Regions from separate parts of the Peribacillus sp. NPDC058075 genome, predicted to be linked through region 3. Evidence: riboswitches for the same ligand, from Rfam matches in the RefSeq annotation. Region 3 holds a riboswitch; each other region holds the start of a gene.
What was found. A riboswitch is a leader RNA that binds a small molecule or an ion and turns the genes downstream of it on or off. The one in region 3 is predicted to bind thiamine pyrophosphate.

Region 1 (2,202 bases), 540 kb from region 3:
CTGCGTGGGCTGCAATTTTATAAGTAATGACCCCTACACGAACATCCTCTTTATTCGGAAGACCCAAATGCTCTTTCGGCGTCACATAACAAAGCATGGCTGTTCCAAACCATCCAATCATGGCAGCACCAATCGCAGAAGTGATATGATCGTATCCAGGAGCTATATCCGTCGTCAATGGTCCCAGGGTATAGAATGGGGCTTCTTGACAGACTTCCAGCTGCTTATCCATATTTTCTTTGATCAAATGCATCGGTACGTGACCAGGTCCCTCCACCATGACTTGAACATCGTGCTTCCAAGCAATCTTCGTCAGTTCCCCCAGTGTTTCCAATTCAGCAAATTGAGCCTCATCGTTTGCATCTGCAATGGAGCCCGGACGGAGGCCGTCACCTAAAGAGAAAGAAACATCATACGCCTTCATGATTTCACAAATCTCTTCAAAGTGAGTATAGAGAAAACTTTCTTGATGGTGGGCCAAGCACCATTGTGCCATGATGGAGCCCCCTCGGGAAACGATGCCCGTAACTCGCTTTGCTGTCATGGGAATGTATCGTAAAAGCACACCAGCGTGTATGGTGAAGTAATCGACACCTTGCTCAGCCTGCTCGATTAATGTATCCCGGAAAACTTCCCAATTTAAATCTTCCGCGACTCCATTCACTTTTTCCAATGCTTGATATATCGGAACCGTCCCAACTGGCACAGGTGAATTTCTGATAATCCATTCTCGGGTCGTGTGAATATTCTTACCGGTGGAAAGATCCATTATGTTGTCTGCACCCCAACGTGTAGCCCAAGTCATTTTCTCCACTTCAGCTTCAATCGATGAACTAACAGCGGAATTTCCAATATTCGCATTTATTTTCACATGAAAATTACGTCCGATGATCATGGGCTCACTTTCGGGATGATTAATATTTGCCGGTATGATCGCCCTCCCGCTAGCTACCTCTTCTCTTACAAACTCAGGGGCTACATTTTCCCTGATCGAGATGAACTCCATTTCCGGAGTTATGATACCTTTTCGGGCATAATGGAGCTGGGTTACGTTTTGCCCTTTCGCAGCACGCAATGGTTTTCTTTTCAATCCCGGAAAAACTTCGGCGTTGGATTGTGACTCTTTTTTATAGCCGTTATCTTCGGGCTTTATTTCACGCCCTTCATACTCTTCAACATCTTCCCTTTCCAAAACCCATCTGCGTCTAATCGGGGCAAGACCTGTATGAATATCAATGGGATATTCTGAATCCGTATAAAAACCGCTTGTGTCATATACTCGTAAAGGCGGATTCTCCTCTTCGCCGAATGACCCTGTAGTCGGACTTAGCTTAATTTCACGCATAGGTACTTTAATATCAGGTCTAGATCCCTCAACATACACTTTTTTACTCCCGGCAAAACTGGACATAATTGAAACATTCATGTCATCTACAGAATTACTCTTCATGATTTCATTTCTCCTTTTTAAGTTCATTTAAAAAGGACAAAATCCAATCCATTTCGCACGAAAAAGCCAGATCTCATATTTAAGACCTGGCTAACGTTAGTATGACTACAGAAATGACCAATTGAAAAGTCATTGTTTAGTAGATTCTAACTTCCCCACGCTGGTATGAACCAGATCAGGTCCTGAGGGTTAAGAAGCTTAAGCGCTTCTCTCTCAGCCCAACTTTTATTGGACACCCCTAGTCTGAATAATTTAATTGATTACAGGGTAACTATATCTCACCCTTTTCATCCTGTAAATAATTTGAAAGACCTAATATTTTCATTACAACTCTCCAAAATTTGTTTTTTGAAGGAGAGCCGTTAATTAATTCCCCAGGCTCTCAAGGATTGGGTAAAGCTCCTCTAAATGCTTGATTTCATAGGTTGGAATCACTTCATTCCGTTCCTTATCATGACGATTTATCCAAACCGACTTTATGCCTACTCGTGACGCCCCGAGGATATCCGTCATTAAATTATCGCCGACCATCAATACTTCATCCTTATCAAGCTCCATGATTTCCAAAGCATGCTCAAAAATGGAGGCATCCGGTTTACCTCTTCCAAATGCGCCTGATATCACGATTTGGTCGAAATAAGGAACCAGTTCAGGAGTGATTTCAAGTTTAGTATTTTGCAGCTCAGGAGATCCGTTCGTAAGCAATAGCAACTTATACTTCCCTTTTAATTCATCCAGAACACGGAATGTTT
Region 2 (2,202 bases), 2.4 Mb from region 3:
TAACGCATTTAATAGCGTATCCAATTCTTGACTGGCTTGAACAGTTAGCAGACTTGTTAAGCCGTAACTTGCTGCCAATTTGATCATTTCCTGTCTCTTTTCTTCTACTTTTTCTATAGTTACCTTACGGCAAGGCATTATATGTCACCTCCCATTTATTCAATTTTTTTACACTTTCATCATAATGAAACCACTAGTTAAAATCAACTATTTTTTAGAAATAAAATGTGTAATTTTATAGGTTAAATGTGACAAAACACCTACTTTATTCTTTAATTATGTATATTTTATGTCATTTCCTATTAAACGCAAAAAAGCACCCACTGGTGTACTGTGAATGCTTAATCATATCCCCTATCCAAGAACCCAAAATATAGTCCATCGCTTACTAAGTCATCCATTCAGAAGGTGACTCGTTATTAGGTCTATTTATTACAATCTTATATTCATCTTCAAGCACTTTTAATGGGGCATCATAAAGGTGCCTTTCATCAGAAGTTTTGTATACTCCATTGGCCAATAGCTCTTCAATGAGCATTGCCTTCCTCTGTTCAATCCTCTTAAATAATTCTGCCATGTAAATGGCTCCTTTCCTAGTCATCCTAGAGCCTGCTTCTAGTTAGCTAACTTTATCAACTTATTTGATTTTCACCAAATTATATATACCTTTTCTATTATGTCACTAAACGTTATTTCCCAAAAATAAAAGCCCCTTCTAATTCAAGAAGAGGCTGACAATGTCCGTACGGCTCTTCTTATCTTCCAAGCATAAGCTTGTTGGATTTAGCACAGTTCCCAAAACGGGTCCGCTGCCGAGGTTTCTTAGGGCCAAGTCCCTCCACCTCTCTGGATAAGAATTCGATATATAATTGTTGTAGAAATGATTCTATCCTAATAATCATCAAAAGTCAATTACCTGGTTCTCCCTTTTTTCCTTGACATAAAGTTTATCCCTCTTTTAAATACGGGTTGCAATTTCTTGTCTTTCTGATATGATGTCAGTAATTACATACAATTCACACCACTAGGGGAGTCTTTTTTTAGACTGAGATGGAATTAATTCCGGACCCTTTGAACCTGAACCGGCTCATACCGGCGGAGGGAAGTGGATGATATCGTCCATTCACAGACTATATCCATCTACCCCGTTCCGTATTCAGGAACGGGGTTTTTCATTATCAAAGGGAACCATTATGAAGGAGGATGAACAATGGAGAATATTAAAACAAAAACATTCAGTGATAGACTTCATTCACGGGCAAAAGAGATTTGGAAAAGGAACCATTCACATCCCTTTGTCCAGGCAATTGGAAACGGCACGCTTCCTGAAAAGAAATTTGCCTATTACCTGAAGCAGGACTATATCTATCTCATGGATTATTCCAAGCTCTTCGCTTTAGGTGTCATCAAAGCTCATAACATCGAAACCATGGCAAAGTTTTCGAGTATTTTAAATGAAACCCTTCAAGTGGAAATGGATATCCATCGGCATTATGCTTCCGAATTCGGAATCAGTTCCAAAGAATTGGAAGATACAGAACCTACTCCCACCACTCTAGCCTATACAGGTTACATGCTAAATGCAGCTCAGCATGGGACTTTGGCAGACTTGATCGCCTGTCTCCTGCCCTGCGCTTGGGATTATTATGAAATCGGTTTGCTATTAAAAGAACAAAATGGAGCAGCATTGGAAAACAATCGCTACGCAGATTGGATAAGGTCCTATTCATCGCCTGAATTCGGGGAAGCACACAAGTGGCTGATCGCATTGTTGGAAGAATTGACGGAGGGCATGCCAGAAAAGGAACTTCTTAGATTAGAAAAGCACTTTTTGGTTACGTCCCGATATGAATATTTATTCTGGGATATGGTTCAAAATGAGCAGGATTGGCCGCTGTAGGTCGCAGACATGATGAATCCTATCAAGAAACTGACGTTGACTGCCATGATCACGGCTATTACGACGCTGACCAGTTCATTTATTTTCATCCCTGCAGGATTTGCAAAGGTCTTTCCTGTTCAGCATCTGGCAAATGTCCTCACGGCCGTTCTATTGGGGCCTGCTTATGCTGTGACACAAGCTTTCTTAGTTTCCATCATTAGAAACATGTCTGGTACCGGTTCAATATTCGCCTTTCCCGGCAGCATGATCGGTGCACTTTTGGCTGCCATCCTTTATCGAAAAACACAAAGCTTAAAATT
Region 3 (2,202 bases):
GTCATTCCCTAATAGTATGGCATTTTCACCTTGCCATTCAGGAGTTGACTCGTCATGATCAGGGTTTATGAAGTAAACGCAATCGCCTGGTGTATAATCTCTCCCTTTATGAATATTAAGTTCCATGTTCTGTGGGGGGCGCCAGTCATATAAAAATAGGTTTGAAAAAAGATAATCGAAGTTCCTAGAGCCGATTACATCCAAAATCGCCTTTAAAAAAGTGACGACTATTGCTGTCCCGCATTCGAAGGTATAAAGACTTCCATTCATGAATATGTCCAGAAGTGCAGCATGAGGGAAAATCCCTGGCTGAAGAGTAAAGGTGCCATCCTTTGAAATGTGCCAATATTGTTGATTGGATTGCGATTCCTCAAGTGTTGAAAATTCTGCACCACTTTTATTCAATGAAATCGCTGCCTCAATGACACGGTGCCTCAGTTGTATATCGAAATTAAACTCTCCAAAGTTCCTGTATTCAAAAACGTTAGAATCTTCACCCAGCAATTGGAGAATTTCAAGCGATTTTGCAGATGCTGTAGCTGGTTGGATTTGACTGACATCCAACCATCTATGATTAATCTTTATCATGATCATATCCACCTTTTGCTTATGAAATTAAGGGTTTAATAATGCCGGTACACAAAAATGTCTACAGGTAATGCTCATTATATGAATGCATGCAAGGAAATGACTATTTAGAACGTTTCAGCCACCGCTGCAGCCAAGAATGATTGGAATGAAAATCGGCAGAATTATTTTGCTTTCAAGGATTTTCGTTCCAAAAGATGTTTTGCTAGATATCTTTAAGAGCAAGGAATACCTTTCCAATTAGTGAGAAGAAGCAAATTAGTATTCCCTTTTCCTTATGAATTGATATAATGAGAGAGAAAAGTTCATATGTGCGAGAAATGTAGGGGGGCCAGTACTGCTGGCTGAGATTGCGTCCTTTAGATGCTGACTCTTTGAACCTGATCTGGGTGATGCCAGCGGAGGGAACATATTATTACTGACTTTATGTTTTGTATGTTAACGTCCGAATTCATCTTCGGGCGTTTTTTGCTTTTTTATCCAGTATCTGAATAGACCCTGGAGCCCCATTATGGTTCTGGCATATGGATCTTATATGATGTGTAGGAGGATAATAACTTGAATAAATTCTTACCACTGTTAACTTCGTTGTTCCTTTTGGCTGGATGTGGTGCAGGAGGAACTAATGAAAAAGAAGAAGCATCTAAAAATGAAGAATTAAAAAAGGTATCGGTCGTGCTCGATTGGACACCGAATACAAACCATACAGGATTGTATGTTGCCAAGGAAAAAGGTTATTTTAAAGAGCAAGGACTTGATGTGGAAATTATCATGCCAGGTGAAGCTGGAGCGGATAAGCTTGTCGCTTCAGGGAAATCTGAATTTGGCGTGAGCTACCAGGAGGGCATAACGCAGGCCCGCGTGCAGGGCGTGCCGATTGTTTCGGTAGCTGCCGTCATCCAGCATAATACCTCGGGATTCGCTTCCCCTGAGGCAAAGGACATTACAACTCCAAAGGATTTTGAAGGGAAAACGTATGGTGGCTGGGGGTCTCCGGTAGAAAAGGCCATTATCGATTCACTCATGAAAAAAGAAAATGCGGATGTAAATAAAGTGGATATAGTCAATACAGGAGACATGGATTTTTTCACTTCGGTTAAGAGGGATATAGATTTTGCCTGGATTTATTATGGATGGACAGGCATTGAGGCTGAGCTGCGAAATGAAAAGCTTAATATGGTTTACTTAACCGAATACTCTGATAAGCTTGATTACTATACGCCTGTTTTGACGACAAATGAAAAGATGATAAAAGAAGATCCGGAAACTGTTAAAGCATTCGTTCATGCAGCATCGAAAGGGTACCAGTTTGCGATTGAAAATCCTGCTGATGCAGCAGACATGTTAATTAAGTCTGCGCCGGATCTTGATGCAAAACTAGTTAAGAAAAGCCAGGAGTGGCTTGCAGACAAGTATCAGGATGATGCTCCGCGTTGGGGTGAACAAAAACTGGAAATCTGGAAGAATTACAGTGATTGGATGACTGAAAACAAGCTTCTTGAAGGTGATTTCGATCCTGAAAAGGCATTTACCAATGAATTTTTACCAAAATAGGAGGAAATACAATGGCCAATACATTAATTAGTATACAAATTATCCCTAAAGGGGAAAATG
Region 4 (2,202 bases), 1.6 Mb from region 3:
ATCATAATCAAAGAGTAGGAGGTGACAAGTTGGATGGGCGCGAGTTGAGAAATTGCTTTGGTACATTCCCGACAGGAGTTCCGATAGAGCGTTGGTTTGATTGGGTTTCCTTGGATCCTCCGCTTACTTAATTGTCAATTCATAAAAAAGCAAAAGCCTGAACTGGCATGAAAGAAAAATCTTTTACCATTGAACAGGGATCCATTGCTTGGAAATTTGCGGGCAGCATCCAGGGAACACTTGAAATCGACTGCGATAACAAGGGGGTTTCTAATGGAAGTGTTGCCTGGATGGATTGCAAACCATGGAAAGAGAATGATGCTGGTGATCATGTCAAGCATCCAGATAAGATAGCGATTATCGATAAAAAAAGTAGTTTTACTTACAAGCAGCTTGGTAAGTTGGTCGATCGAATCGCATTGGGTCTCTTGCATATAGGATTGGGTAAGGGGGATCCTTGATAAGAGTCCTACTGCGCTAAAAATGCTCAAATATTCCTTGCAGCTAGAGTAGGATCAAGTGGAGAGGCAGTTTATTCGGCTGCAAAGGGAGGGGTGATTGCCTTCACAAAAACGATAGCAAGAGAAATGGCACGTCACAAACTCAACATCAATTGTATTGCGCCAGGTCCTGCTAATACGCCCCTATTTCAAGAAATAGGCTCTTATAATGAAGGTATAGCAGGCGCCTTGGAAAAAGCGATTCCATTCCGCCGGCTTGCACAGCCAGAGGACATTGCTAGTGCTGTTGCCTATTTCGTTTCGGAAGATGCAGGATATATTACGGGGCAAACACTTTCCGTAAATGGTGGATTAACAATGGTTTAAACGATCATGGTAAGGGTGTTATGCAAGATTGAAAGGTTAGTAACCATAAATCATTAAGTTGAAAACTTTTTCTAATACGTTTGACAATTGGATTTATCGTGTTAATATAAAGGCAAATGAAATTTAATATACAATTTGTACCACTAGGGGTGCTTTATAGGTGAAAGTTGATTTTTACCGCAGAAGCTGAGATTAAAGTATGACTTTAAGACCCTTAGAACCTGATCTGGTTTATACCAGCGTAGGGAAGTGGGGTCTGGAACAATACGTTTCTGTATTATTTCAAGTACAACCACTTTCTTTACGTTTAAGAAAGTGGTTTTTTGTTTGCAAAAAATAGGGGTGATAAAAGGTTTATATTCGTGAATTTTCTTAAAAAATATCATTTGGGGGTAATGGACATGAAGTTTTCAGAGGAAATCCGTCAGGAAGCTGATCATATTTGGGAAGCTAGTTTTAATCACCCGTTTGTTGCAGGAATAGGAGATGGCACATTGCCATTGGAGAGTTTTCGTTTTTATGTCATGCAAGATGCCTATTATTTATCTCATTTTGCTAGAGTTCAAGCTTTAGGGGCAGTTAAAGCTACTGATTTACATACAACAAGCAGGCTTGCCGGCCATGCACAAGGAACATATGAAGCGGAGTTGAAGCTTCATGAGAATTTTTCTGAGAGATTAGGCATCACAAAAGAAGAACGGGATAATTTCAAACCTGCCCCGACTGCTTATGCTTATACTTCCCATATGTATCGTGCGGCTTATTCGGGACATTTAGGGGATGTTATTGCAGCTATCTTGCCGTGTTACTGGCTGTATTACGAAATAGGTGAAAGACTGCAAGGGTGCCTGCCCGAAGAGCCGATTTATCAAGAATGGATAGCGGCTTACGGAGGGGAGTGGTTCCGCACGTTGGTGGAAGAACAAATTGCGAGGCTTGATGAAATTGCTGAAAAAGTGACAGACGAAGATAAGGAACGAATGAAAGAGCATTTTATCCTCAGCAGCCAATATGAATACTCATTTTGGGAAATGGCTTATCGTTTAGAGACATGGCCTGTGCATAAGGAAACACTAGAAGTATAAAGGGGAATGAAACAATGAAAAAAGGATTGAAATTAACGGACATATTGGTAACGATCGTGATTGCGGTAGCATTTGGAATCGTTTATATCCTTTGGGGTTCGATTTATTATTCCGTTAAACCGTTAGGATTACATTTGGATCAACTTATTTATGGAATGTGGTTTATAGCCGGCCCCGTCGCCTTTTTAATTTTACGGAAACCGGGTGTGGCACTTTTGGCGGAGATAGCAGCAGCTTCCGGGGAGTTCTTTCTTGGTTCACCATGGGGGCTGACCGTACTTTTATATGGG

Region 1: it holds a riboswitch for thiamine pyrophosphate, as region 3 does, so the genes downstream of both, thiC (phosphomethylpyrimidine synthase ThiC) here and ACFVS1_RS02850 (ABC transporter substrate-binding protein) in region 3, are expected to answer to the same signal.
Region 2: it holds a riboswitch for thiamine pyrophosphate, as region 3 does, so the genes downstream of both, tenA (thiaminase II) here and ACFVS1_RS02850 (ABC transporter substrate-binding protein) in region 3, are expected to answer to the same signal.
Region 4: it holds a riboswitch for thiamine pyrophosphate, as region 3 does, so the genes downstream of both, tenA (thiaminase II) here and ACFVS1_RS02850 (ABC transporter substrate-binding protein) in region 3, are expected to answer to the same signal.

What each region holds. Positions count from the first base shown of each region.
Region 1 is NZ_JBHVSL010000001.1:18,870-21,071, reverse strand. It holds gene thiC (phosphomethylpyrimidine synthase ThiC) at 1-1,450, opposite strand, end outside; TPP riboswitch at 1,586-1,700, opposite strand; gene ACFVS1_RS00180 (HAD family hydrolase) at 1,817-2,202, opposite strand, start outside.
Region 2 is NZ_JBHVSL010000001.1:2,970,693-2,972,894, forward strand. It holds gene ACFVS1_RS14725 (Spo0E family sporulation regulatory protein-aspartic acid phosphatase) at 1-138, opposite strand, end outside; gene ACFVS1_RS14730 (Fur-regulated basic protein FbpA) at 389-577, opposite strand; SAM riboswitch class I at 753-857, opposite strand; TPP riboswitch at 1,017-1,121, shown strand; gene tenA (thiaminase II) at 1,211-1,900, shown strand; gene thiW (energy coupling factor transporter S component ThiW) at 1,913-2,202, shown strand, end outside.
Region 3 is NZ_JBHVSL010000001.1:558,231-560,432, forward strand. It holds gene ACFVS1_RS02845 (protein-glutamine gamma-glutamyltransferase) at 1-588, opposite strand, end outside; TPP riboswitch at 903-1,012, shown strand; gene ACFVS1_RS02850 (ABC transporter substrate-binding protein) at 1,147-2,142, shown strand; gene ACFVS1_RS02855 (thiamine-binding protein) at 2,154-2,202, shown strand, end outside.
Region 4 is NZ_JBHVSL010000001.1:2,110,250-2,112,451, reverse strand. It holds gene ACFVS1_RS10460 (AMP-binding protein) at 168-461, shown strand; gene ACFVS1_RS10455 (SDR family oxidoreductase) at 492-827, shown strand; TPP riboswitch at 963-1,092, shown strand; gene tenA (thiaminase II) at 1,229-1,912, shown strand; gene ACFVS1_RS10445 (ECF transporter S component) at 1,927-2,202, shown strand, end outside.